3 regions of the Microbulbifer sp. GL-2 genome follow, and region 3 is predicted to be linked to each of the others. Evidence: predicted binding sites of a transcription regulator. Region 3 holds the regulator's gene; each other region holds the start of a gene.
The links. The regulator LexA, encoded in region 3, represses DNA repair genes until DNA is damaged. The targets are predictions, from matches to a motif close to ACTGTNTNTANANACAGT.
Positions count from the first base shown of each region.

Region 1: a site for LexA is predicted at 6,249-6,266, ahead of GL2_RS17555 (VRR-NUC domain-containing protein). Genes of this name have one in related genera too.
Region 2: a site for LexA is predicted at 3,958-3,975, ahead of uvrD (DNA helicase II). Genes of this name have one in related genera too.

Region 1 is NZ_AP019807.1:4,044,775-4,052,893, forward strand. Features, by position in the region: gene GL2_RS22015 (hypothetical protein) at 26-178, shown strand; gene GL2_RS17545 (hypothetical protein) at 327-1,988, shown strand; gene GL2_RS17550 (ATP-dependent DNA helicase) at 2,051-4,087, opposite strand; gene GL2_RS22020 (hypothetical protein) at 4,153-4,545, opposite strand; gene GL2_RS17555 (VRR-NUC domain-containing protein) at 4,542-6,227, opposite strand; gene GL2_RS17560 (hypothetical protein) at 6,725-7,156, opposite strand; gene GL2_RS17565 (YbaN family protein) at 7,584-8,000, opposite strand.
Region 2 is NZ_AP019807.1:1,596,181-1,604,299, reverse strand. Features, by position in the region: gene GL2_RS06985 (hypothetical protein) at 1-335, opposite strand, end outside; gene GL2_RS06980 (TRAP transporter substrate-binding protein) at 443-1,582, opposite strand; gene uvrD (DNA helicase II) at 1,720-3,924, opposite strand; gene hexR (transcriptional regulator HexR) at 4,112-4,918, shown strand; gene GL2_RS06965 (multidrug effflux MFS transporter) at 5,060-6,319, shown strand; gene GL2_RS06960 (glutathione binding-like protein) at 6,342-6,731, opposite strand; gene GL2_RS21860 (hypothetical protein) at 6,749-6,937, opposite strand; gene GL2_RS06955 (glutathione S-transferase family protein) at 6,990-7,970, opposite strand; gene GL2_RS06950 (DoxX family protein) at 8,021-8,119, opposite strand, start outside.
Region 3 is NZ_AP019807.1:4,462,571-4,470,689, reverse strand. Features, by position in the region: gene GL2_RS19340 (hypothetical protein) at 70-594, shown strand; gene topA (type I DNA topoisomerase) at 810-3,494, shown strand; gene GL2_RS19330 (DUF6586 family protein) at 3,495-3,983, shown strand; gene GL2_RS19325 (hypothetical protein) at 4,095-4,352, shown strand; gene lexA (transcriptional repressor LexA) at 4,428-5,033, opposite strand; gene GL2_RS19315 (TIGR00730 family Rossman fold protein) at 5,198-5,836, shown strand; gene GL2_RS19310 (class I adenylate-forming enzyme family protein) at 6,016-7,578, shown strand; gene GL2_RS19305 (TetR/AcrR family transcriptional regulator) at 7,841-8,119, shown strand, end outside.

The DNA of each region.
Region 1 (8,119 bases), 420 kb from region 3:
AAAAGATAAGATATTTCAGGCGTTTATGGACAAGTTATTTAGCAAGAAACTATTGGTATTGGCATTAACCGCGGCCTTGGCCGCATGCGGAGGGGGGGCGGTTCCTCAAGCTCCGACCCTGAGCCTGCAGCAACAGGAGATGGTGGCAGTAGTAGCGGCGGTGACCAGGGGGTGGTGACCAGGGGGGTGGTAGTGGCTCAGGTGATACCGGCGGAGACACAACCCTCCCTGATAATGACCCCTCGACAGTAATCACAGGAGATGTCTCTTCCTCTGATCTGGGGTTTGCCACAATTACAGCTACAGATATAACCCTGCCTGACGCAATGGTAAATGCCCAGGAAGTCTACCAGCTTGCGCACTATATCGGCCGTACAGATAGTGAGCAGGATGAGGAAAATATCGACATTCCTATCCGCAGCTATACGGCAACCTGTGCAACGGACACAGATAAGCCAAGGATGTTTGTATCCACCACACTGTCCGAAGGACAAAGTGCATCCGATACAACCTACGGTTCTGTCTACGAACTCCAGTACAACCCTGAAACCTCCAGCTTTGATCAAACTGGAAATACCACGATTCTCAAACAGTGTTATGAATCCCACGGTATTACAGCTAGTGCAGATTGCTCAAGAGTTGCTGTTTTGTGTAATACCGAATACAAGGCCAGCGAGCGCTATGACATTAAGAAAGACATAGTTGAAGAGCATGGCACTAGCAAGATGAAGATTAACGAGGATAACCTCGCTAGTGTTGCAGGTACCGATAATGCGAAAAAATACAATGATCAAATTTGGTTAATGGAGTGGGACAGCAAGCCCTTATCGGAAAAACCAGACGCCTACGTAGTCAACAAAATGCATGGCGGTACCCACTTGGGTACCCAAGAGTTGTTATATGTTGAGAATGACAGTAAAGGGCGTACAAATTATGCATTCTCGGTAACCGCGCGCGTACTCTCGAGTGGCTCCCACTATTCAGCAGGATTAACTGTGATCGATCGGGATGATTGGTCTCTAACTATGACAGGAGATGACCGTAGAGGTTGGGACTGGTTATGTGGTCACGGCCACGTACTTAATATTCGGGCTTTCTATAACCCTGGGAATGAAATGTTTGGGGCACTTTGTACCAGTGATGGAAATAAATATCATCCTTCACCTGGCTTGAAAGCAATTGCTATCAAAATGGAAGATGATGGCTCATCTATTCTTGAAGGCACTTACAATCACGTGGTTCCTACAACAAGTGCAATGATCTCCAACGGGGGAGGGCACACAGTCGTTCCGGTAGATGCGAATACCAATCTCTCAGTGGTTGTTTCTCCGAAGTATATCGAAGATGAGGATATGGATAGGTACTTGCGGGATACTCTTGGTATTGATACCAGTGGAGATGGCCCTTTTGATGATCAATGTGCTAAGGCTAATAAGAATTGCTTCTTCTCGTATCTCGAAGAGATCGAGTATGATGAGGGTGACTATTCACTTATACCAAGGCAAGATCTCTATTCTGGCGGCGCCCTGGATAAATCTTCCTTAACTCGCGTGGGTATTGCCAAGGTTGATTGGGAAGGCAATATTGAGGGTGTTGGCATTAAGTGGCTGGCGGAAGACTCCGATTGTCAAATAAGTGACCCTCAGCTGGTCGACCTGAAGAACGGTCGCTACCTGTTTGGTTACGCACAATTCCAATGTATTTCCGATAATCTTCCATACAACCGCAGTTACAATAAGAGAGGTGAGGCCATGCGTATGCTGGTACCTAAAGCCTTCTATGTGATGGAGATTGATGCGGACTTGAATGTGCTGGAAGGGCCGGTAAAACTCACCGATTACGGATGGGGCGGCTTGGATGAGCCAATGTATCTGGGTAACGGCAAAGTAGCCTGGAGTTATATCAAGAATCCCTCCTTTGAAAATTATGTTGGCGGACAGCAGAACATCTGGCAAGCGATTGTTTACCACTCAAAAAGTGTGAACTGATCTTGATCGGCCGGGGCAAGCTTTTACTTGCCCCGGTCTTTTCTTAAAGCGGCCTCTTTCGGTCAGTTATTCCAGAAAGTCTTCAGACTCTCCGAAAGCACTGTACCGTCACTACAAACTTCCAGGCTCCAATGCTCCGGATACAATGCCTGATAAAACCTGTCAGTGAAGCGATAATCCGCCAATACAATCACTCCACGGTCTGACTCTGAGCGTATAACTCGTCCTGCTGCTTGCAAAACCCGGGTTAATCCTGGGTAACGGTAGGCAACATCGAAACCAGTTCCTATGGTATTTTGAAATTCAGGATCAAAGGCCCTGCGGACCAATTCCTGCTCTTCATTAACTAGTGGCAGACCAGTACCGACAATGATGGTACCAATCAGTTTACCTCCCACAAAGTCAACACCTTCCCCAAAAACGCCCCCCATGATTGCAAAGCCCAAAGTACAGGAACCTTCATTGAAGGCTGCCAGGAATTCTGCGCGCTGACTATCATTGGCTTCCGGCTCCTGATGTAACAAATTAACATCAGGAAAGGTTTGCTCGAAAGCCACCGCTACTTGCTGGAGGAATTTATACGAGGGAAAGAACACCAGGTAGTTACCTGGATGGCCCCGGTATGTACGAGCGATAATCTCCACCAAGTTCTCTGTAGCCTGGTTTCGTGATTTGTAGCGGGTATCAACATAGGGGCAAAGGAAGACACCTTGCTGTGATGGAAGAAAGGGAGATGGCAGCTTCAGGTATGGAGCTGAGTTGTCCACCCCCAGCTGCTGAAAGATGTAATCTGCTGGGCGCAAAGTGGCAGAAAATAAAATAACTCCGTGAAACTGGCGAAATATTTGTCGGAGGTAGCTTGCAGCATTCAAACACAATAGTTTGAGTTGCTGCTCCTGCCATGGAGTGCCCGAATCATATACCCGAGTGAGGGCTTGATGTTTTTCAGATAGGTCTTGCTCGATGCAGACATAGCGGTAAACGGACTTTAGCCATTCGTTAATTTCCTCTGGTGGTAACTGGGACTTCCCCCATAGCTCACTGACTGTTAAGAGCACTTTATGAGCGGCCCTGGAAACTGTCGCGGGGCGATTCTCTGTCGTTGCAAGGGAGGTAACCCAGACTTCAGCATTTTCTTTACTGAATTGAACACCACTTACTGTGGGGGTTTCGGAAATTTTGAGTTGTTTAACCCACCTGTCAATTGCCCTGCTCAGGGCCTGGATACTGCGCTGTAACTGGGGGCGGCTTCCTTTACAACTTGCAGCTGCACGGCGGGTTTCTTCGCGGCTCAAGGTTACGCTATACATTTCACGCGCTCGGCTACTCAGGTTGTGAGCTTCATCCACAAGCAGCGCACGACGTAGGCTGTGATCCCGCAATGCGCTTAAACGCACCAAGGGATCAAATACATAGTTGAAATCGCATACGACCAAATCTGCCCAAGGCAGCATCTGCAAGGACAGCTCAAAGGGGCATAACTCGAATTCATCTGCAGCTTCCGCCAGCACTTGCGGAGTGATAAGCGGCGAACCCAGGAGCTGAGCGCGCGCCTGTGGCAAACGGTCGAAAAATCCTCGAGTGCGCGGGCAAACTCCGCCTTCATCCCGGCTGCAAAGGCCAAGATTACAGGCACAGGTTTTATCCCTCGCCTGAATTTCTAACAGAGATAACTTCAAACCTTTATTGTGCAGGCTGGTCAGAGTTTCTTTTACTACCTGCCGGCCCGAGTTTTTTGCAGTGAGGTAAACTAACTGCTCCAGCTGACCCTCACCCAAAGCTTTAATGGCCGGGAACAGGGTGCTGATGGTTTTCCCAATTCCGGTAGGGGCTTCGGTGACCAATTCACCACCATCTCTCAGACAGCGGTAAGTAGCTACTGCCAACTGACGCTGGCCTTGTCGGTAATCAGGAAAAGGAAAAGTCAGAGCACGAGCACTGGCGATTACCTGCCGACGATGTGCTTTCCACTGACGATGCCATTGAATGTAGTTTGCGAGTGCGGTAAGCGTGAATTGCTCCAGTGCTTTCCAGGTGAACTCCTGCTGCTCCGGGTAAGACTTTTTCTCCTTGAGGTTGTGCCAGAGCATTTGCAACATTACCCGCTCACGAGGAGCGTCTCGCTCTGGATCTTGTTGGAGCAGGTAGCAAAATCCGTAGACTTTCAGCTGTGACCACTGTAATTGTCGAATAGACTCAGGTAATTTCGAGGGGGGCAGTAAGTGGTTTTGATTTCATCGATCTGCGCCGGAGTATGCAGGTCGGTTTGTGGGTGAAAGATATCGGCCCTGCCGCTCAATACAACTTTATAGTCTTCAATTGGCACTTGAACCTGTAAGAAGTACTCGGCTTCGCTGCCTTTGGGGCGTTGTTTTTGCAATTTCTGATGCGCGCGAATACCCTCCAGCGCGGAGGGGCCAGGCCCCGTATCGTTAATCAGGTCACCACTGCGGCAGGAAAATGCAACCAGCTCACCTACCGACAGGCGCAGGAGTGGCGCCTCTTCAGCAGAACCAACTTCAATTGCTAAGCAGGCTTCTACCTTCGAATCACTCAAGGCAATTGCCACTCTACATGGATAACCCGGTGGGGAATCTGCTGACCGGCAAAGAACGTGAGCCAGCGCTGCTGATTTTGCTGTAGCCGGTCACCGGGGCCTTTGACCTCGACCAATTCATAACCACCTGCTGCCGGGAAAAGAATCAGATCTGGAAGTCCACTGCTATTGTGTCCAATATCACTCAGTAGGCGCCGAAAGCAGGCTTTCCAGTGTGCAGGCGGGATTCGCTCTATGGCATTCGTCAATAGTTCCTCTGATAGGGCATCCCAGGCAACCAGTGGGTTTGAGATACCCCTCTTTTCACGGTAGGTACGCCATACCTTCTCTTGCAGAATTTCTTTGTTGAGATTTGCCAGCCGCTGTTCAAACAGGGAGCGGCGTGCGAGGAAGAAATCAGGTGTCCGGTAGTCACTGGGAGCAGACTGGAACGGGTTAAAGAAAGCCCCCGGTACTGGTGCGAACAGGATCTCCCAGATGTAGAGCCCCAGGATACCGTTAAGCAGGCAGTTCTCCACGTAATAACAGCTACCGTCCGACAAGTGCTCAAGGTGTGAGGCAACCTGGATCTCAACTCGCTCAGGCCCCTCGGGTAAAGTAATCAGTTCAGTGGGGGGGCGATAGCGTTTTGGGGCAGGCCACTTATGGGCACAATCCAGATCTTTGGCCGTACGGTGTCCAAAGCTCTCAGCAAAATTTCTCTCCGCTTCGTCAAAAGGCTCTTCCAGAATCTGCAGGCAAAGAGAGAGACCCTTCTGGGTATTTCCATGCTTTACTGCAATACGAGCCCGCCTCTCCCTTGCAGGTGGGCGCTGGCACGTTTGATATAAATGGTCCGCCGCTTCCGGCTGATCCAGGCGTTCCAATTGACGGGCCAGCTTTAGACGCAAGCGGTCCAGGCGCCGGTGAAGTGTTACATCCCCACGAATGCCTAGGGGCAACTGTTCTACCAGGGCGAGGATATCTGAAGCATCTCCTTTCAAGGCCTGTTCAGCCAAAGCTAAACTACGGTAATAGTCCAGGTGCTGATCTAGCTGCTCGCGGCTTTGGAAAGGCAGGTTTTGACGATCCAGAGGGTAGTTTTCATAGCGGAAAAACCCGAGATCGCGCAGGACATAGTCCGTCAGGTCTTGGTTGAGGTTGCCAAAAAAGCACAGTTTAAACGTTTCAAAACAGCTGGCATATTGAACTGCCAATAGGGTTTCGCCGCTCAGCATCGCCTTAATACCAGAATCAGCACGCCCCTCTTGTTCCAATCCAGCCTGTTCCAGTAGGGCTGCCTCTAATTCGGTACGCTTCAGTGTTTTCGGCAGGTGGCTTGTACTTGCACTAAATAATTCGGGCTTGGTGAAGAGAGGGAGTAGTTCTTCAAACGGTATTTGAGGGTTGCAGTGCAGCAAGCCAATTTTTTGTAGTTCCTCGGCGGCAGAGGGCAGGTCTTTTATCTCTGTGTACTTCAGTTTGCTTAGGCGAAATACAGCTCCAGCCGATGAGGGGCTACCTTTGCGTGACAATAACCTCACATAGAGCTTTTGGCTATCGATGCCAAGCGACTGGAAATCGTGATAAAACTTGCTCTCTTCCTTCGAAAGCAATGTCCCATACCGGTCCATAACGAAGGCGACCAGAGTGAAGAAGTTGGTTAGGTAGTAATCGGGTGCTAGTTCTACTGGCTCAGTCATGGGCTATTAGGCGGTGAAAAGACTGTATGGTTATACAGCAAGCGTAAGGACTGGACAAATACTCTTATTGAATCGTTCGCCACAGAATGTTTGTCTTTTGGTGCCTGTGGCCAGAAGACCTGGGGTAGTAATAGATTTCTACCATACAACAGGCAATAGGTGCTTCTCCCAGGCTTTTCCTCTCAGATAATCAGCTATTGCCAGAGGGAAAAAGAAACTTCTGACTTGATTTACCAGCGTGCTTATTACAAATCAAATAAGGAATCTCAACGATGTATGTCTTTCGCAGAATGGCACAATAGGCAGCAGCTAGAGCAAGTTAGTACTTCCAATACCGAAATAGCTACAGAATCCGGAACAAGTGAGTCGATCAATGTTACCCAGTTAGGCACAGGTTGTATGGGGATGCACACTAAGTAGTAATGGTATTCGGATATACCTCAGACATAAGCCAGCTGTTGGGGCCAAAAAACAGCTATCAGTCTATCCGCTGGCTTTTACTTTATATATCTCAGGACATTTCTATATCTAAAAATTACAAACCAGAGGAGTAGCATAATTGGTGAGATAAATAGAAGAATCATCTGGTTTTCAAGTACAGCCATATTCATAGTGGCTACCACAGTGCCCACCTCATAGATATCAGTCGCCATTATGACCGGCAAAAAGAAACCCCAAAACTTTCGAGTGGCGATTTTCTTCGCAAAAGCCAGACCATAGAAGCCCACAAAGTAAGTGATGTAGATGAAGAGGCTGGCAGCTAGCCACCAAATAGACTGGTTGTATTCATTTAGTACGAAAGCTTCATATTGTGACCAGATCTCAAGGGGTACCAGCAGGAAAAACAATATCTTCCAGACAATACTGGGCTTATAGATATGGATTTCATTTTCCACCGTACTTTCCGATACCTGATAGGAATTCTGCATTAAAACATCCTTGTTGTTATCGCCTGGTGAACAAAAGTACCTAAGTACTTATATGGCCAGACCTTCCCGATACATTCATATTGTAAGTAGGGTACCAATTAAACTGGGCGTCTTAAACTGGGCGTCCCGATCAACAGAAGGGCGGAGAGGATATTCTTCTGAAACTCAATGTCAACCGCTTACACTGCCAATTTGACCACAATGAGACTTTAATCTTTAACTTTTTTATTCTATTCAAATTCCTACCAGTTAAAGAGAACATAATGACAAGATTTAGCGGTCAATACCCATTTAAGGGTAGTCCTTTGCTGCAATAAAAGGAGGAACATTTTGGCCTGAGATACCATTGATGTGAACTATTCAGTAGCTTGTACCTACGTTATTTAATGGCATTTCTAGGCTATAGCAGGATCAATTAAAAGAGAATTTATTTTTTCGGCTCGGGTCTGGTCCAAATCCAAAGCATCCCGCACCCAATACCGCCAACTATAAACAGCAATAAATAGGGGTTGCCGAAGTGATGAATAGCCACAGCTATGGATAGCACCATTGTCAGCGTGGCCAGCAACTTGGTCCGACGGCTGATATAGCCGCTCCGCCAGGTTTGCAACAGATGTCCAAACAGGTGATGATCCTCAATCCACTGGTGTAAACGTTCAGAGCTGCGGGAAGCCGCCCAGGCACTTAGAACAATAAAAACGGCCGAAGGCAAACCCGGCAGGATTGCTCCTACTATCCCTACCAGCAGAAAAAAAAAGGCCAGTGCTCCCCATAACCAACGCAACCATCCTTTGGCTAACGGCGGTGTTGCGGTATAGGTGATATCTTCGCTGTTTTGTCTCACTGCTATATCCCCTGACTCTCATATTGGATAGGCGGGGCCTGCCAGCCATTCTCTCAAATAGAACCCAGAATTTTCCCGGTTAAGCTTTGCCTAGCCCATGGGCTGGTTCATCCATGATT
Region 2 (8,119 bases), 2.1 Mb from region 3:
TTTTTTTCAGAGTTCTCCAATCGGACCAGATTAAAACCTTCTACTTCCAAGCTATGACTCAAGTCCTCAGAAATAGCAACAAACTCTTGGGTATCCAGTGTTTCTAGGTGCTTAGAAATTGGAGCTGTAGCCGCTGAAATAATTGCATAATCCAGCAACCCAATATTACCCTCAAATGAAAGGGTAGGAACTACCGGCACCTCTAGTATCAAGCCAACAGTTTTGTTATCTGAATCGTAAAAAGACTGCTCCAAAGGAACTGGTACCTGCTGAGAAACACAGCCAGTCAAAAAGATAAGTAGTGAAACAAAAGAAAGCTGCAAACTGGTCTTCATTTAACCCCCCCCAATTTTATGTAATAGATCTTAATTGTTCGGCCGCTATTATTCTTATTATTCGAAAAAGTTAAAGTATTATTTTTATGAAAAACAGCACTTTCTGTCTATCTTGACTCATTATCCAGCTCTCGTGTCTGGTAATAAGCCTCTTCACTAATCTGGTGGTAGGGCCGTACATCCCGCTCGAAATCCTTAAAGGCCTTATACACGCGCGCAAACTCCGGATCCTTATCTGCAGTCTCCTGCATGATCTGCGTGTTGATTTGCTTCAGATGAGAAAGTACATCATCCGGCAGACGCCTGAGTTTTACACCATGCTCTTCCACCAGTTCACGCAAGGCGCGGTTATTGCGCGCGGTATACTCATCCAACATATCCTGGTTCGCCTCTCTGGCTGCCACGCGTACAATTGCCTGTAAATCTTTTGGCAACTGATCAAAAGCTTTTTTATTGACGATAAATTCCATCATTGAGCCGGGTTCATGCCAGCCGGGATAGTAGTAGTACTCGGCAACCTGGTGAAAACCAAAAGCTAGATCATTGTATGGGCCAACCCATTCCGTCGCATCAATTACACCAGTCTGCAGCGCGGTATAAAGTTCACCACCGGGGATAGTGACCGCGGTGCCACCGGCCCGGTTTAATACTTCACCACCGAGGCCGGGAATTCGCATTTTTAAGCCCTTTAAATCCTCGACAGAGTTAATCGGCTTATTAAACCATCCCGCCATCTGTACTCCGGTGGAGCCACCGGCCAGGGGTATCAGATTAAAAGGCTCATAAATTTCCTCCCAGAGCTCCAAACCACCGCCGTGGTGGAGCCAGCCGTTCATTTCCTGGGCATTCAAGCCAAAAGGCACCGCAGTGAAAAATTGGGCCGCCGGAATCTTGCCTTTCCAGTAATAGGCTGCACCATGCCCCATCTGCGCCGCACCTTCGGAAACAGTACCGAAAACCCCCAATGCAGGCACCAGTTCACCAGCACCATAGACCTTGATTTTAAGACGGCCAGCGGACATCTGCTCCACTTCTTTGGCGAAGCGCTCCGGTGCCTGGCCAAGGCCGGGGAAATTTTTTGGCCAGGTGGTAACCAGCTTCCACTCAAACAGCTCTTTATCACCAGTATCCGAGAAGTGCTTTTCAGGTCCCTGTGCTGCGCGGGAGGTTACCAACGCGGCAAAGGTGATCACGAGTAGTGCGAGAAGGCCCAATATAATAACTGGGTACCAATTAATTTTTTTCATTGTTTTTTAATTATCGTTTTTCTTTTAACGTGCTGATTTTCAGCTAATTGTTTTTTATTTATTATGGTTCCGGTATTACCGGAGCCTGATCAGGTCCATTTCTACAAGATGATTTCCGATTTACTCTAAACAGAATTTTATAGGGGCTGCAACTTTGCCATAGCCACGACTAACCATTTACTGCCGGCATCATCGAAATTCACCTGTACCCTTGTGCGCGGGCCATTCCCTTCAAACTGCACCACTGTGCCCTCACCAAACTTGGCGTGCTCCACTCGACCACCCAGGGCCAGTGGCGGTAAATCATCGAGGTCCGGTGCCGGATCGGAAAACTGGCCCACCTTGCCATAATCCGCCTGGTAGAGCGGCCGGGAAATCTCGGTCTTGAGGCGTACTTCGTGTACCAGATTGACCGGAATCTCGCCGATAAAGCGGGACGGGCTGTTATAGGTTTCACTGCCAAACAGGCGGCGGTTTTCCGCGTAGGTGATATACAACTTACGCATGGCGCGGGTAATCCCCACGTAGCAGAGGCGCCTCTCCTCCTCCATGCGGCCAGGCTCCTGTGCGGACATCTTGTGGGGGAACAGGTTTTCCTCCACACCGGCCATAAACACCAGGGGAAACTCCAGGCCCTTGGCAGAGTGCAGAGTCATTAACTGGACCGCATCCTCAAACTCATCCGCCTGACCTTCTCCGGCATCGAGGGCGGCGCTGTCGAGGAACTGATTGAGCAGGGGAATCTCTTCCTCATCTTCCTCCCCTTCGGGCATATCTACACCGGAGAAGGCGCGACAAGCAGTGATCAGTTCCTGCAAGTTTTCCACACGGGTCTGGCCTTTCTCGCCTTTTTCTTTGCCATGGAATTCAAGCAGGCCGCTGGTTTCGATCACGTCCTCGGCAATGGCATCCAGCTCTTTGTCTTCGGCGTTTGCAGCCAGCTGGTTAATAAGATCCAGGAAGCTCTGCAGGGCATTGCCGGCACGGGCAGCGAGCACCCGCTGTTGCAACATCAGTTTGGCTGCCTGCCACAGGGAACAGCCCTGCTCACGGGCATAGGAACGCACCATTTCCACCGTACGCGCACCGATGCCACGAGTGGGGGTGTTGACCACCCTCTCAAAAGCAGTGTCGTCATCGCGGTTGGTAATCAGGCGCAGGTAGGACAGGGCGTTCTTGATTTCCAGACGCTCGTAGAAACGCTGGCCGCCGTAGATACGGTAGGGCACCTGCTCGCGCAATAACCCTTCTTCAAGCACCCGGGATTGGGCGTTGGAGCGGTAGAGGATGGCAATGCTGTCGCGGCGGTTGCCATCGCGTACCCAGTTATTGATGCGCTCAACGATAAAACGCGATTCATCCTGCTCGTTATAGGCGGCATAGACGGCGATAGGTTCACCTTCTTCACCTTTAGTCCACAGTTCCTTACCCAGGCGACCGCTGTTGTTAGCAATAACCGCGTTGGCGGCGTTAAGAATGGTGGAGGTGGAACGGTAATTCTGCTCCAGGCGCACCGTCTGTACTTCGCGCAGGTCTGCGGAGAAGTGCTGAATATTCTCGATCTTGGCACCGCGCCAGCCATAAATGGACTGGTCATCGTCACCGACCGCCGTGATATGGCATTGCTCACCGGCGAGCAGGCGCAACCAGGCGTATTGAATGGTGTTAGTATCCTGGAATTCATCCACCAGGATAAATGGAAAGCGTCTGCGATAATGAGCGAGGATGCTGTCATTATTCAGCCAGAGCTCGTGGGCGCGCAGCAGCAGCTCACCAAAATCCACCAATCCACCGCGCTGGCAGGCCTCCTCATAGGCGAAGTAGATTCGCACCATGGTCTGCAACCAGGGATCGGCGCCGGCATTAATATATTGCGGGCGAAGGCCCTCGTCTTTCTGAGCACCGATCCACCACTGGGTTTCCCGCGGTGGCCATTTCTTATCATCCAGACCCAGATCTGCCTGCACTCTTTTAATCAGGCGCAATTGGTCGTCGGAATCCAGTATCTGGAAGTTCTGCGGCAACTTGGCTTCTTGCCAATGGGCCTTAAGCAGGCGGTGGGCAAGACCGTGGAAGGTACCCACCCACATACCGAAGGTATTCACCCCCAGTAGTTCCTCAATACGCGCGCGCATCTCGCGTGCAGCCTTGTTGGTAAAGGTCACCGCCATAACAGAGTATGGTGAAGCCCCTTCCACCTGCATTAACCAGGCGATGCGGTGTACTAGCACGCGGGTTTTACCCGAGCCAGCTCCGGCCAATACCAATTGATTGCCGGGCGCCGCGGCTACCGCTTCGCGCTGGGCGTCGTTGAGGGGGTCTAGAATCTGAGATACGTCCATGGGCACGGATTGTACCAGAGCTGCCGCACAAGACCTGTGTAAATAAACAGCATTTTACCCACTCCAACAACGCAAAGCCGCTCGCCAGCGGGGGGCGCAGCGGCTACACTGCGCCATCTGGCATAGCGAAGGTAGCCCTGTGAAACCGGCGGAAGTCACGCAACGAATCAGTGAACAACTGTCATCCATGCGCAAATCGGAGCGCAAGGTGGCGGAGTATATTCTCGCTAACCCGGATGAAATCATCCATATGCGTATTGTTGACCTGGCCACCGAAGCCCAGGTGAGCGAGCCCACAGTGGTACGCTTTTGCCGCGCCGTGGGTTGTTCCGGTTTCCAGGAGTTCAAGTTGAACCTGGCACAGCAGCTGGCCTCAAGTCCCAGCTTTGGGCAGATCGCGGTGACAGAAACCGATACTATCGCCGAGTACAAGCGCAAGGTCTTCGACTCCACCGTGGACACGCTACTTAAGGTGCGCGACAGGATTGATGATCGTGCACTGGAAGCCGCAGTGACAACCATGGCCGCCTCCAAGCGCGTCGAATTTTTTGGTTTTGGCGCCTCCGGTGCCGTTGCTGCCGACGCCCAGCACAAATTCTTCCGCCTGCAACTGGCAACCGCAGCTCACTCCGACCATCACATCCAGAATATGTCGGCCATGTCCATGGTCCCGGGCGATGTAGTGGTTGCCATCTCACAAAGTGGACGCACCAAGGCGCTATTGCGCTCCATGGGAATGGCGAAAGAACAGGGTGCATTGGTAATCGGCCTGGCACCCAGTGGTTCACCAGTAGCACAGCAGGCAAGCATCCCTTTGGAGGTGGATGTAGAGGAGGATATTGAGATCTACACTCCACTATCCTCTCGTATTGCCCATCTGGTGGTAATCGATGTTCTCGCTATTGGCGTAGCCCAGCGCAAAGGACCACAGTTACAGGAGCACCTGTTAAAACTGAAACAGGGTTTGTACACACTTCGGGAAGACAAGCACTAAGTTGCTCCCTTCCAGCGTGGGCACTGGATAATGTGCTCACGGCCTTCTACCATGGCCACTTCCCCGCGACTACGCTTTTAGCTCGATAGCACTGCTGCCGCCGTCGTGGAACCGCCCTCCAAGTCGTACCAGAGCAATTGCATGACATCGACCGCTTTAACCACTGAGCAGAAGGCGCCGCGCTGGCTGGTGGTCTGGCTGGCGGCCCTGGTTTCCCTGACCCCCTTCTCGATCGACAGTTACCTGCCCGCAATCCCGGCCATGGCGGCGGCACTCGATACCGAAGTGGAGCGGGTGCAGTATTCGGTTTCGAGTTTCCTGCTCGGTTTTGCCCTGGGGCAGCTGTGTGGAGGCCCCCTGTCTGATCGTTGGGGGCGACGCCTGGTCGGCACCATCGGTCTTTGCATCTATATCGTCAGTTCTTTACTGGTCCTGTTCACCGATCATGTCGACCAGCTGATTATCCTGCGCTTCCTGCAGGCCATAGGCGGTGGCTTTGCCACGGTGATCTGTGCGGCAATTGTGCGCGACCTGCACAGTGGACGCGAAGCAGCCAAGATTATCTCCATGATCAGCACCATCATGCTGATCGCCCCCCTGATTGCACCGGTAATCGGAGCGCTGCTACTGGCGGTTGGCGGCTGGCAAAGCATTTTTGTATTTTTACTTATGTACGCAGTAGCCATGCTGGTACTCGTGCGCCTACTGTTACCGGAGACGGTACCGCGCTTTACCCGTGCGCGACGCCAGCTGATGCCCCTGGGTTCGCTGATCTCCAGCTACGGCCAGGTGCTGGGCAACCGCCGAGCCCTGGGTTTTCTGGGAGCCCAGGCCTGTGTCAGCGGCTCAATGTTTATCTATATCACCACCGCCCCCTTTGTCTTTATGGATTATTTCGGGGTCAGTGCCAGTAATTTCCCCCTGTTCTTCGGTGCCTGCATTTTGGGCCTGATCTGCATGGTTCAGGTCAATATTCGCCTGCTGAACCTGTTCCAGCCGCGAAATATACTGCTGGCTGGTATCACACTGCAGATATTGGGCTGTGGTCTGCTATTGCTCGGCACCCTGACAGGTATCCGCGAAATAACCCTGTGGATGGTGCCCCTGGTGATGGTGATGAGTTGTATCGGTATTACCGGGCCCAACGCCGCTGCTTGCTACCTGGAGTTTTTCCCTAAAATCAGCGGCAGCGCCAACGCTCTCTATGGAGCAACGATTTTTATTACCGGTGGGGTTCTCGGTGGTGTAGTGAGCAGCCTGCACACTGGGACATTGGTGCCCATCGCCGGGTCCATGTTTGGCTGTGCGGTAGCAGCACTGTTTTCCGCGGTGGTAATTGCACAGGCCCGCAAGCCCATCGAGTCCGATATTCCCGTGAACAAGCGCTTTACCCCGCGGTAATTCACAGGGGCCCGGCATTCCTCTAAATCTCTTCCTCCTGCAGCGCCTGTTTTACCGATGGTCTCTGCGCCATACGCTCCTGGTAAGCCTGCAGTTTGGGCCACTGTGACATGTCGAACTGCTGGGCTTCCAGCCAGCGGGACAGCACATACAGATAGGCATCCGCCACTGAGAACTCATCGCCCATCAGATAATCTTTATTTAAGTGCTTCTCGATATAGTCGAAACGCCGCACCAAGCTATCCCTCGCCTGCTTTTTTTCATCCTCTGGACCATCCCAGAATAAGGGCTTAAACAATTGATGTACTTCTGCACTGAGGAAATTAAGCCACTCCAGCAGGCGGTAATGGGCGAGGCTTCCCACAGGTGGGGCCAGGTGCGCATCGGGTTTTTGCTCGGCGAGAAACTGCACTATCGTCGATCCCTCAGTCAGTATCTCCCCCCTTCAAGCTGCAATGCGGGAATATACCCTTTCGGATTGATCTTCCTGAAGTCATCGCCGTTTTCCATGGTGTGAGTCTTCAAATCAACTTTGCACAAATCCAGGTCGATACCCGCTTCGAGAGCAACAATATGTGGGGACAGGGAACAGGCACCGGGAGTGTAGAAGAGTTTCATGGTGATCCTCGGGTAGCAGTTTCACAGCAACCAGCAGTATAGGTGTGCTCTTTTAAATCGTTTGGCCGCGTCTATGGGGTGCTGAGTAATCCAGCTCAGGCCCCCTTGGTACGATAGCGGTAGGGTTAATGTGCAGGTGGCTGCCGTAGTAATGATGTTTGATATGGAAAAAATCCACAGTTTCCGCGACTCCGGGCCACTGATATAACTCGCGGGTAAAACCCCACAGATTTTTATAATCCGCCAGACGCTGCTTGTTGCACTTGAAGTGACCGTGATATACCGCATCAAAACGGATTAGTGTGGTGAACAGGCGCCAGTCAGCCTCACTAACCCTGTCGCCCGTCAGATAACGGTTATTCTCGAGGCGCTGCTCTAACTGGCCGAGAGTACTGAATAAAGATTCATAAGCACGCTCGTAGGCCTCCTGAGAGGTGGCGAATCCGGCTCGATAGACACCATTGTTCACGTTTTCGTACACCACATCATTGGTGGCATCGATATCGCCTTGCAGGTCTTCCGGGTAAAAATCCTCTTCATTACCGGTAAGTTGGTCGAAGGCACTGTTGAACATGCGGATGATTTCCGACGACTCATTGTTCACTATACATTGACGCTGCTTGTCCCAGAGTACCGGCACAGTAACGCGCCCGCTGTAATCACGGCGGTTGCGCTGATAAAGCTGGTATAGGTAGTCACTCTGGAAGAGTCGATCACCGCTACTACCTTCCTGGGTATTAAAAGACCAACCATATTCACGCATAAAGGGGCTGACTATTGAGACATCGATAGAGTCCTGTAACCCTTTTAATGTACGGAAAATCAGCGTGCGGTGAGCCCAGGGGCAGGCGAGGGAGACATACAGGTGATAGCGACCGGCCTCGGCCGCAAAGCCGCCCTCGCCAGTTAGCCCGGGGCTTCCATCATTTGTTATCCAGTTGAGTAGTTGTGCCGCCTCCCGCAAATACTCGCCACCCTGCTTGTCGGTGTCATACCAGTGGTCGTGCCACTGGCCCTCGACCAAAAGGCCCATCATTACCTCCAGGCGCTATCGCGAATAGCCTCCAAATACGCATTCAAAAACTACTTTTTACGTATCCAGTGGTCCAGGCTGAACCGTCCGGCGCCAGCACACGCGAGAATCAGGAAGCCACCGGCAATAGCGATGTTCTTCATAAAACT
Region 3 (8,119 bases):
AAACTGATTGACATAGATCACACAAGGCACCGCACAATAGTCATTTATTTCTACTCGTAAGGAGCTGTTATGTCCGAGTGGCTGCCGGTGATTATCATTGGTTTTGCCATTGCACTGGTATTGGGACCGGTGATGTGGTTGAAGCCCAGCCAGCGCGACAGCCGCTTGGCCGACCTGCGTAGCCGCGCTGCTCGCGGAGGAATTACTGTGCAAATCCAGGCGCTTCCCCCCGTGCAGGGTGAGGGCACAGCTGCTGTTTATTACTACCGTTGGGGTGATCGCAAACGCCTGCAAATAGGCTGGACCCTGCAGCGTCAACGAGTGGTGCATGAATTAAATTTTGCTGGGAGCTGGGACTGGAGCAATGGTCGCGCAGCCCCTAAACCGGCATGGAAATACTTGCTCCAGTTACTCGATGCAATTCCTTCTGGCTGTTGTGCGATTATCGCAACTGATATCGGTTTGGGGTTGCAATGGAGTGAAAATGGCGGTGATAAAGCTTTTGAACAGCTTTCGGCAACTTTGGCGGAATATACACCCCTTATAGAGGAAGCTATACGTAAAGTGAGTCCAATAAAGCTCCCGGAGGACTAGGTCTTCAGCCGCCTTGAGTGGTGCAGGAAACCGCTTGCAATGGCGCTTAAATAGTCAGGTTTTGGGGGTGGAATATGGCGACCTGGTACGGAAAATTGTCAGCTTTGCTTGACCGCGCAGGATGTGAGGCTTATATATTCGCGCAGCACAGGTCCGCTGAAAGGGCCTGAAAGGCTTCGGACAGCAGTAAAACTTTCTTATGAAATCAAGGGCTTATGGGTAAATCACTGGTCATCGTCGAATCACCGGCCAAGGCGAAAACGATCAATAAGTATCTCGGCAAGGACTTTGTTGTGAAGTCCAGTGTCGGTCATATTCGCGATTTGCCAACTGGTGGTGGCAACAAGCAACCTGTTGATGCAAAGGAGCGTGCACGGCGTGCGGCTGAAACCCGCAAGTTATCTCCCGAGGCAAAAGAGGTTTACAAGCGCAAGAAAAACCGTGAACAGCTCATCAAGCGCATGGGTATTGATCCAGATCACGGTTGGCAGGCGCACTACGAGATTCTGCCGGGCAAGGAAAAGGTAGTCAGTGAGCTGCAGAAGCTTGCGGAGAATGCCGATCACATCTATCTCGCAACGGACTTGGACCGTGAGGGAGAGGCGATTGCCTGGCACTTGCGGGAGGCGATTGGCGGAAACGATGATCGCTATCGCCGTGTGGTATTTAACGAAATCACCAAGTCGGCGATCCAGGAAGCGTTTAAGGATCCCGGACGCCTGAATATCAACCGGGTTAACGCTCAGCAAGCACGTCGTTTCCTCGATCGCATCGTTGGTTACATGGTGTCGCCTCTGTTGTGGGAGAAAGTGGCTCGCGGGCTCTCGGCTGGACGGGTGCAGTCTGTAGCAGTTCGTTTGGTTGTAGAGCGAGAGCGTGAAATCCGCGCGTTTATTCCGGAAGAATACTGGACCCTCTTTGCTGACACGGCTACGAAGAAAGCAAATAAGTTACGCCTTGAGGTGAAAAAGCAGGCTGGTGAGGCATTCCGCCCCACCAATGAGGAGGATGCGAGCAGTGCTACCCAAAAGTTGCAATCCTGTGATTTTGTTGTCAGTGGCCGCGACGACAAGCCGACCAACTCCAAACCCGGTGCTCCCTTTATAACCTCGACACTGCAACAAGCTGCCAGTAACCGCCTGGGCTTCAGTGTTAAAAAAACCATGACCCTAGCTCAGCGTCTGTATGAAGCGGGCCATATTACTTACATGCGTACCGACTCCACCAACCTCAGTAAAGAGGCGGTGGAATCGGCGCGTGAATATATTGGCGAAAATTACGGCGATAAATACTTGCCGGAAACGCCAAACAGCTACAGCAGTAAAGAGGGTGCGCAGGAGGCTCACGAAGCAATTCGCCCTTCGGATGTGCGTATTGCACCGAATATGCTATCCGGAGTAGAGAGGGACGCAGAGCGACTCTACAACCTAATCTGGCAGCAATTTGTGGCCTGCCAAATGACACCGGCTCAGTTCACCTCCACTTCAATTGTTGTGACTGCCGGTGAGTTTGAACTTCGTGCTCGAGGTCGAGTAATCCGCTTTGATGGTTTCCTCAAGGTGGCGCCTCCAACGGGCAAGAAAGATGAAGACCTGTTACTGCCCGACGTAAAAGTCGGAGATAAACTGGCTTTGGAGAAGCTGGATCCAAAACAGCACTTCACCAAGCCACCAGCACGTTTTAGTGAAGCGGCGCTGGTTAAAGAGCTGGAAAAGCGCGGTATTGGCCGCCCCTCCACTTATGCCTCGATTATTTCTACCATCCAGGACCGCGGATATGTGCGCCTGGAAAATCGTCGCTTCTATGCGGAAAAAATGGGTGACATTGTTACCGACCGCCTAAGCGAGAGCTTCAAGAATCTGATGGACTATGGCTTTACCGCAAACCTGGAGGAATCCCTGGACGCGGTGGCCGATGGTGACAAAGGCTGGAAGCAGCTGCTCGATGAGTTTTACCAGGACTTTTCCTCTCGCCTGGAAAAAGCGCAGTCCAGTGACGCCGGCATGCGTCGCAATACCCCGACGGATACAGATATTGAGTGTTCCAAGTGTGGACGCCATATGCAGATTCGCACCGGTTCCACCGGCGTGTTCCTAGGTTGCTCAGGTTATGCGCTGCCGCCAAAGGAACGCTGCACCAATACCATGAATTTGGTTTCCGGCGATGAAGCGGTCGATGCGGACAAGGACGAAGAGGCGGAATCCCGATTACTGCGTGAAAAGCGCCGCTGTGCCAAATGTGGTACGGCGATGGATAGCTATCTGGTTGATGAACACCGCAAACTTCATATCTGTGGCAACAATCCGGATTGCAGTGGATATGAAGTAGAGCAGGGCACTTTCAAAATCAAGGGCTATGACGGCCCGATTATTGAGTGTGACAAGTGCGGCAGTGATATGCAGCTCAAGTCTGGTCGCTTTGGGAAGTACTTTGGCTGTACCAATGAAGCCTGCAAAAATACTCGCAAGCTTTTAAAAAACGGCCAGCCTGCCCCGCCGAAGATGGACCCGGTACCAATGCCTGAATTGGCATGTTTGAAAGTGGAAGATCACTACATATTACGCGATGGAGCCTCGGGCCTGTTCCTGGCTGCTAGCCAGTTCCCCAAAAACCGCGAAACCCGTGCACCTCTTGTGAAGGAATTGCTCCCTCACAAGAGTGAGATCGACCCCAAATACAGCTTTCTGTTCTCGGCGCCGGTGGAGGATGACCAAGGAAGAGATACAGTAATTCGCTTTAGCCGAAAGACCCAGGAGCAATATGTCCAGTCCGAGGAGGAAGGCAAAGCTACCGGCTGGAAAGCGTTCTATCGTAGTGGCAGCTGGCAGGTTGAAACCAGCACCAGGGCTACCGCGGCAAAGCGTAAGCCCGTGGGCAAAAAAGTGGCTGCAAAGAAATAAATGAGTAACCCTCATACTGGCCAGGTAGTTTCGGCTCTACGCAAAACTCAGTTGTTACTGCAGTTTTCCAGTGAAACTCCTCTGCAAAGGGTTGCACTGGAAGAGGCGGCCGTTTTACAGCTCTGGAAAGCTTATAGGGCTTTCCTTGCTGAGCTTTCCCACCAGCTGCAGCTGGGTCTTGCGTCGGATTCCCTTCAGGTGATTGCCGATAGTCTTGAGAGTCAAGGTAGGGCCAGTATTGAGGTGAAAGAGCTGCAGCAGCTGAGTGAGGAGCCTTGTAGCTGGCTCAGTCAGTTACTACAGGCCTGGACCCAGCTTGTCTCAGCACCATCAAATACTGAGGTTAAGCACAATAGCCCCAACCTTATTCCTCTGCACAATCTCGCTGCTTCTGAGCTGGTAACTATTTCTGATGAAGTGCTTCTGCAATGGCATGCTTCCCTGAGTGAGTTGGTGCGTAGGCAGCGTGCCAATTTAGAAGAGTGCTAGTTGCAGGTACTGGTACCGGGGTGCCATATTTCACCGTTTGTAGGCCTCTGATACTTCCAGTTAGCCTGTGGTACACTGGGCGCAAACTGATGTGTGGTGAAGGAAAAGAGAATGTCCTCCGAAACTTTTGAAATTATTGAGTTGGCCAATGGCGATGTGGCATTGCGCCGCGCTGGTCACAAGGAGGACCCTCTGGTGAGTATTTCTTTCTCAGCCGAGAGTCTTCAGTTTCTGAGAAAACACAAAGTTGCCGTAGCGCGCGCAATGCTGGAAGCCGGTATTGAGGCAGTACAAAATCTGGATGATTTGGAGCCTGGCTACTTTGAGGAAGAGGATGAGTCAATGCCGGTTAATCATACGATCCACTGATCGAAGGGTTAACAAAGTGTGATCCAACAGCGGCCAATAGGCCGCTGTTGTTGTATTGGGGGCTGGGTGGGAGCTTTATGGAGTCTGGCGAATAACGCCCACTGCCAAACCTTCTATTACAAAGTTTTTGTCTCGCATGTCCACCTGGATAGTTTCAAAGTCTTCATTTTCTGGCAGCAGTTGCACAGTTGCCTGATTACCTTTGCGCCGGAAGCGCTTGACTGTTACCTCTTCGTCAATTCTCGCAACGACAATCTGGCCATTCCTGATTTGTTCGGTTTTCTGTACTGCCAGAAGGTCACCATCCAAAATTCCTGCATCGCGCATACTCATTCCGTGCACCCGAAGTAAGTAGTCTGCAGGGGGGTGGAAAAAGCTGGGAGGGAGGTCGCAATAGTCTTCAATATGCTCAGCAGCAAGAATAGGGTTGCCTGCAGCTACGCGTCCAACAATGGGTAAGCCCGATTGATGATCCGGAATACGTATGCCCCGCGACGCGCCGGCAACCATTTCAATGGCTCCTTTTCGCGCCAATGCTTTCAGGTGCTCTTCAGCGGCATTGGGCGAGCGGAAACCCAGCTCCTGGGCGATCTCTGCTCGGGTAGGGGGGTAGCCGGTATCATCGAGATAGGTTTTGATCAGCTCTAATACCTGAGCCTGGCGTGCGGTGAGATTGGTCATAGATTTACCTAGCTTTTCTGTATTTATATACAGTTGCTGGGATTATATACAGAATTTTGGTTCACGCAATCCTAACACCTGCCTCTTCATAAGCTGCTACATTGTTTATGAAAACAAGGAATGAAAGCGATCGTTGAAAGATCTGACAAAGAGGGAAAAAAATAATGTTGGATGTGAAAATGCCAGAGGCGTGGCGTGTCCTGCGGATACAGTCTGAGTTGGTTGATGGGATAGAACGTTTGGTCCCGCTCAGTGGAGCAGTGACCGTTTTTGGAGGGGCAAGATTTGAGGAGGGCAGCCCGGAGTATCAACAGGGGGTAAAACTGGGGGAGCTATTGGCTGCGGAGGGTATCCCGGTGATTACCGGCGGAGGACCGGGGCTGATGGAAGCTTGCAATCGTGGTGCTTTCGATCAACCTGGCACTTCAATTGGATTGAACATAGAGCTGCCATTTGAGCAGGCTGCGAATCCTTACCAGGATATCAGTTTAAATTTTCGTTACTTCTTTGTTCGTAAATTTATGTTCGTTAAGCATGCTGTAGGCTTTGTAGGGTTACCTGGGGGATATGGAACACTGGATGAGTTATTCGAGGCGTTAACACTGGTTCAAACACAAAAAGTGCGGCGTTTCCCAATTGTGCTGGTTGGTAAACGTTACTGGGCAGGGCTTTATGATTGGCTGGTAAACACAGTGCTTGAGCGCAACTGTATTGATGCCAGCGACCTGGATTTGTTCCATATAGTAGATACTGTCGAGGAGACAGCGGAGTTGATTATGAAATATATGCGCAACAAGGAATAATAAAAAATATTTATTTAATTGGTTGCAGGGTTTTTCTGCCTGTTGCTAGGGTGATATTGCCCATAAATCCATTCTGGACCATATGATGGTTTTTGAAATCGTTATAAATATCACTAAATGCCTGTTCCCGATTATCTCAGATTAACGGGATGCTTGTGCCTTAGTCAGGAGGCTGGCCTGTGCCAATTTTTGGCCCTCAATTGTCGAGACCTGCAAATTTAACCAATCTCCTGCTGCCCGCCCTGAAAAGTAAGCCTGGTGAAGTGGCACTTGTTTCCGGGAGTCAGGCCTGGACCTGGCGAGAGCTACAGGGGGATATCAATGCCCTTGCCTTGGGGTTGATCACAATGGGTTTAGGTAAGGGGGATAGGGTTGCATCCCTGATGCCCAACTGCGGCGAGATACTTATTTTTTATCTCGCATGTTTGAAGGTGGGGCTGGTGGTAGTCCCATTAAACTATAGATATACCACACCAGAGATTGACTATGCCCTTGAAAAAAGTGCAGCAGTATCACTGATTATAGGCGTTGAGCGAAGTGGAGATGTCCGGGCAAGCAGATTTATTGGTAAATTAAAAAAAGGCTATCTTTCTTTTGGTGGTACGCTCGGAAATGCCCCAAGTTTTGAAGGTTTGATTAACAATAAGGGGCAGTCTGCTAAATTTTCTACCTCTGCTGTTAATGACCCTGCATTTTTATTTTTCACCTCTGGGAGTACGGGTAAACCAAAAGGCGTAGCCCATAGCTTGCTTAGCTTTGGGGCTATTGTGGCTAGTTTCGTTGCTGCTCTAAAGTTAACCCAGGACGATATAGTACTGCCAGGTGGCTCAATCGCACATGTCGGATCGCTTTTAACAGCTCTGGCAGCTCTCTCAGTAGGTGCGAAGACCCTTATTCCTCACAGTTTTGACGGTGAAGAAATTCTTTCAATATTGAGGCGAGGCCGGCCAACTATTTTGGTTATGGTTCCTGCATTATTTATTGCAATGGAACGCAACCCCAAGGCCAGGCGCGAAGATTTTACTTCACTTCGTGTGTGCTTTACGGGCGGAGACAAATTTCCAGTTAACATTGCCAAAGAATTTACTCACAAAACTGGTCATGTGATCCAGGAGGGATATGGACTGACAGAAGCTCCTGGCTGCCTTTTCAATCGGTCGCTCTCACCAGATAATGCCGGATCGGTGGGTACTGTTGCCCCAGGCTACGCCGTAAGTCTACGCGATGAGCAGGGCAGGGAGGTAGCACCTAATATTGATGGCAATCTTTGGCTCAGTGGAACCCCGGTAATGGCAGGCTATTGGCAGAACCCCCGAGCAAATAGGGAGGCGTTCTCTGATGGTTGGTTCGATACAGGCGATGTTATGCGTGTCGACTCCGAGGGATATTTCTGGTTTCGCGGCCGAAAGAAGCAGATCATAGTCCACGATGGCTCAAACTTATCACCTCAGGAAGTTGAAGAAGCTGTAATGGCGCACCCGGCTGTGGACCTTGCGGGCGTCATTGGCATTCATGACGACGCGCATGGGGAGAATGTTTGGGCTTATATCACCTTGAAAAAAAATGCCCCTAAGCCCTGTGCTAATGAGGTTATCCGTTGTGCAAAAGAACGTGTTGGATACAAGGCTCCGGAGGTGATCGAAATCCTGGATGAAATGCCAATTAATCCAACAGGTAAAATTGACAGAGCGGCCCTTAAGAAGCTTGCTGAAACGCAGTTAGCTCACGATAAGAACAAGTGAATCTGTTGGGAGTGGGTACTAGGGGGTAAGGTTGGCTCTGTAGTTGTGGATCCCGCGAATCAAATTCTTAATCCCGCCCACACCGTAAAGCGACCTGGGAGGCCTGTTGAATCTTTCCAAATATCTTTTCGGTAGTAAGGGGTTGCCGCAAGTACTGCTACCTTTTTCGGGCACGTGAGGAACAGCACGCCATTGGCTGAACAGTGGAATATGCTACTCTGGCCAGAATTAAACAACTGTTTTAAATGATGGTTTGAGAGTTATGAGCCAGACGGATACTGTTAGCCGGATTCTGGATGCTGCCGAGGTTCTGTTTGCCGAGCGCGGTTTTACTGAGACATCCCTGCGCACAATTACGAGTACCGCGGGAGTTAACTTGGCTGCGGTCAACTATCACTTTGGCTCCAAGAAGGAGCTTATTCAGGCGGTCTTCGAGCGTTTTTTGACGCCCTTCACCGATGCCCTCGAGGCTGAATTAGATCAGCGTATCGCTACAGGTCGGAAGCTGCGTGTGGAGGACTTGTTAGAGAGTCTCTATCGC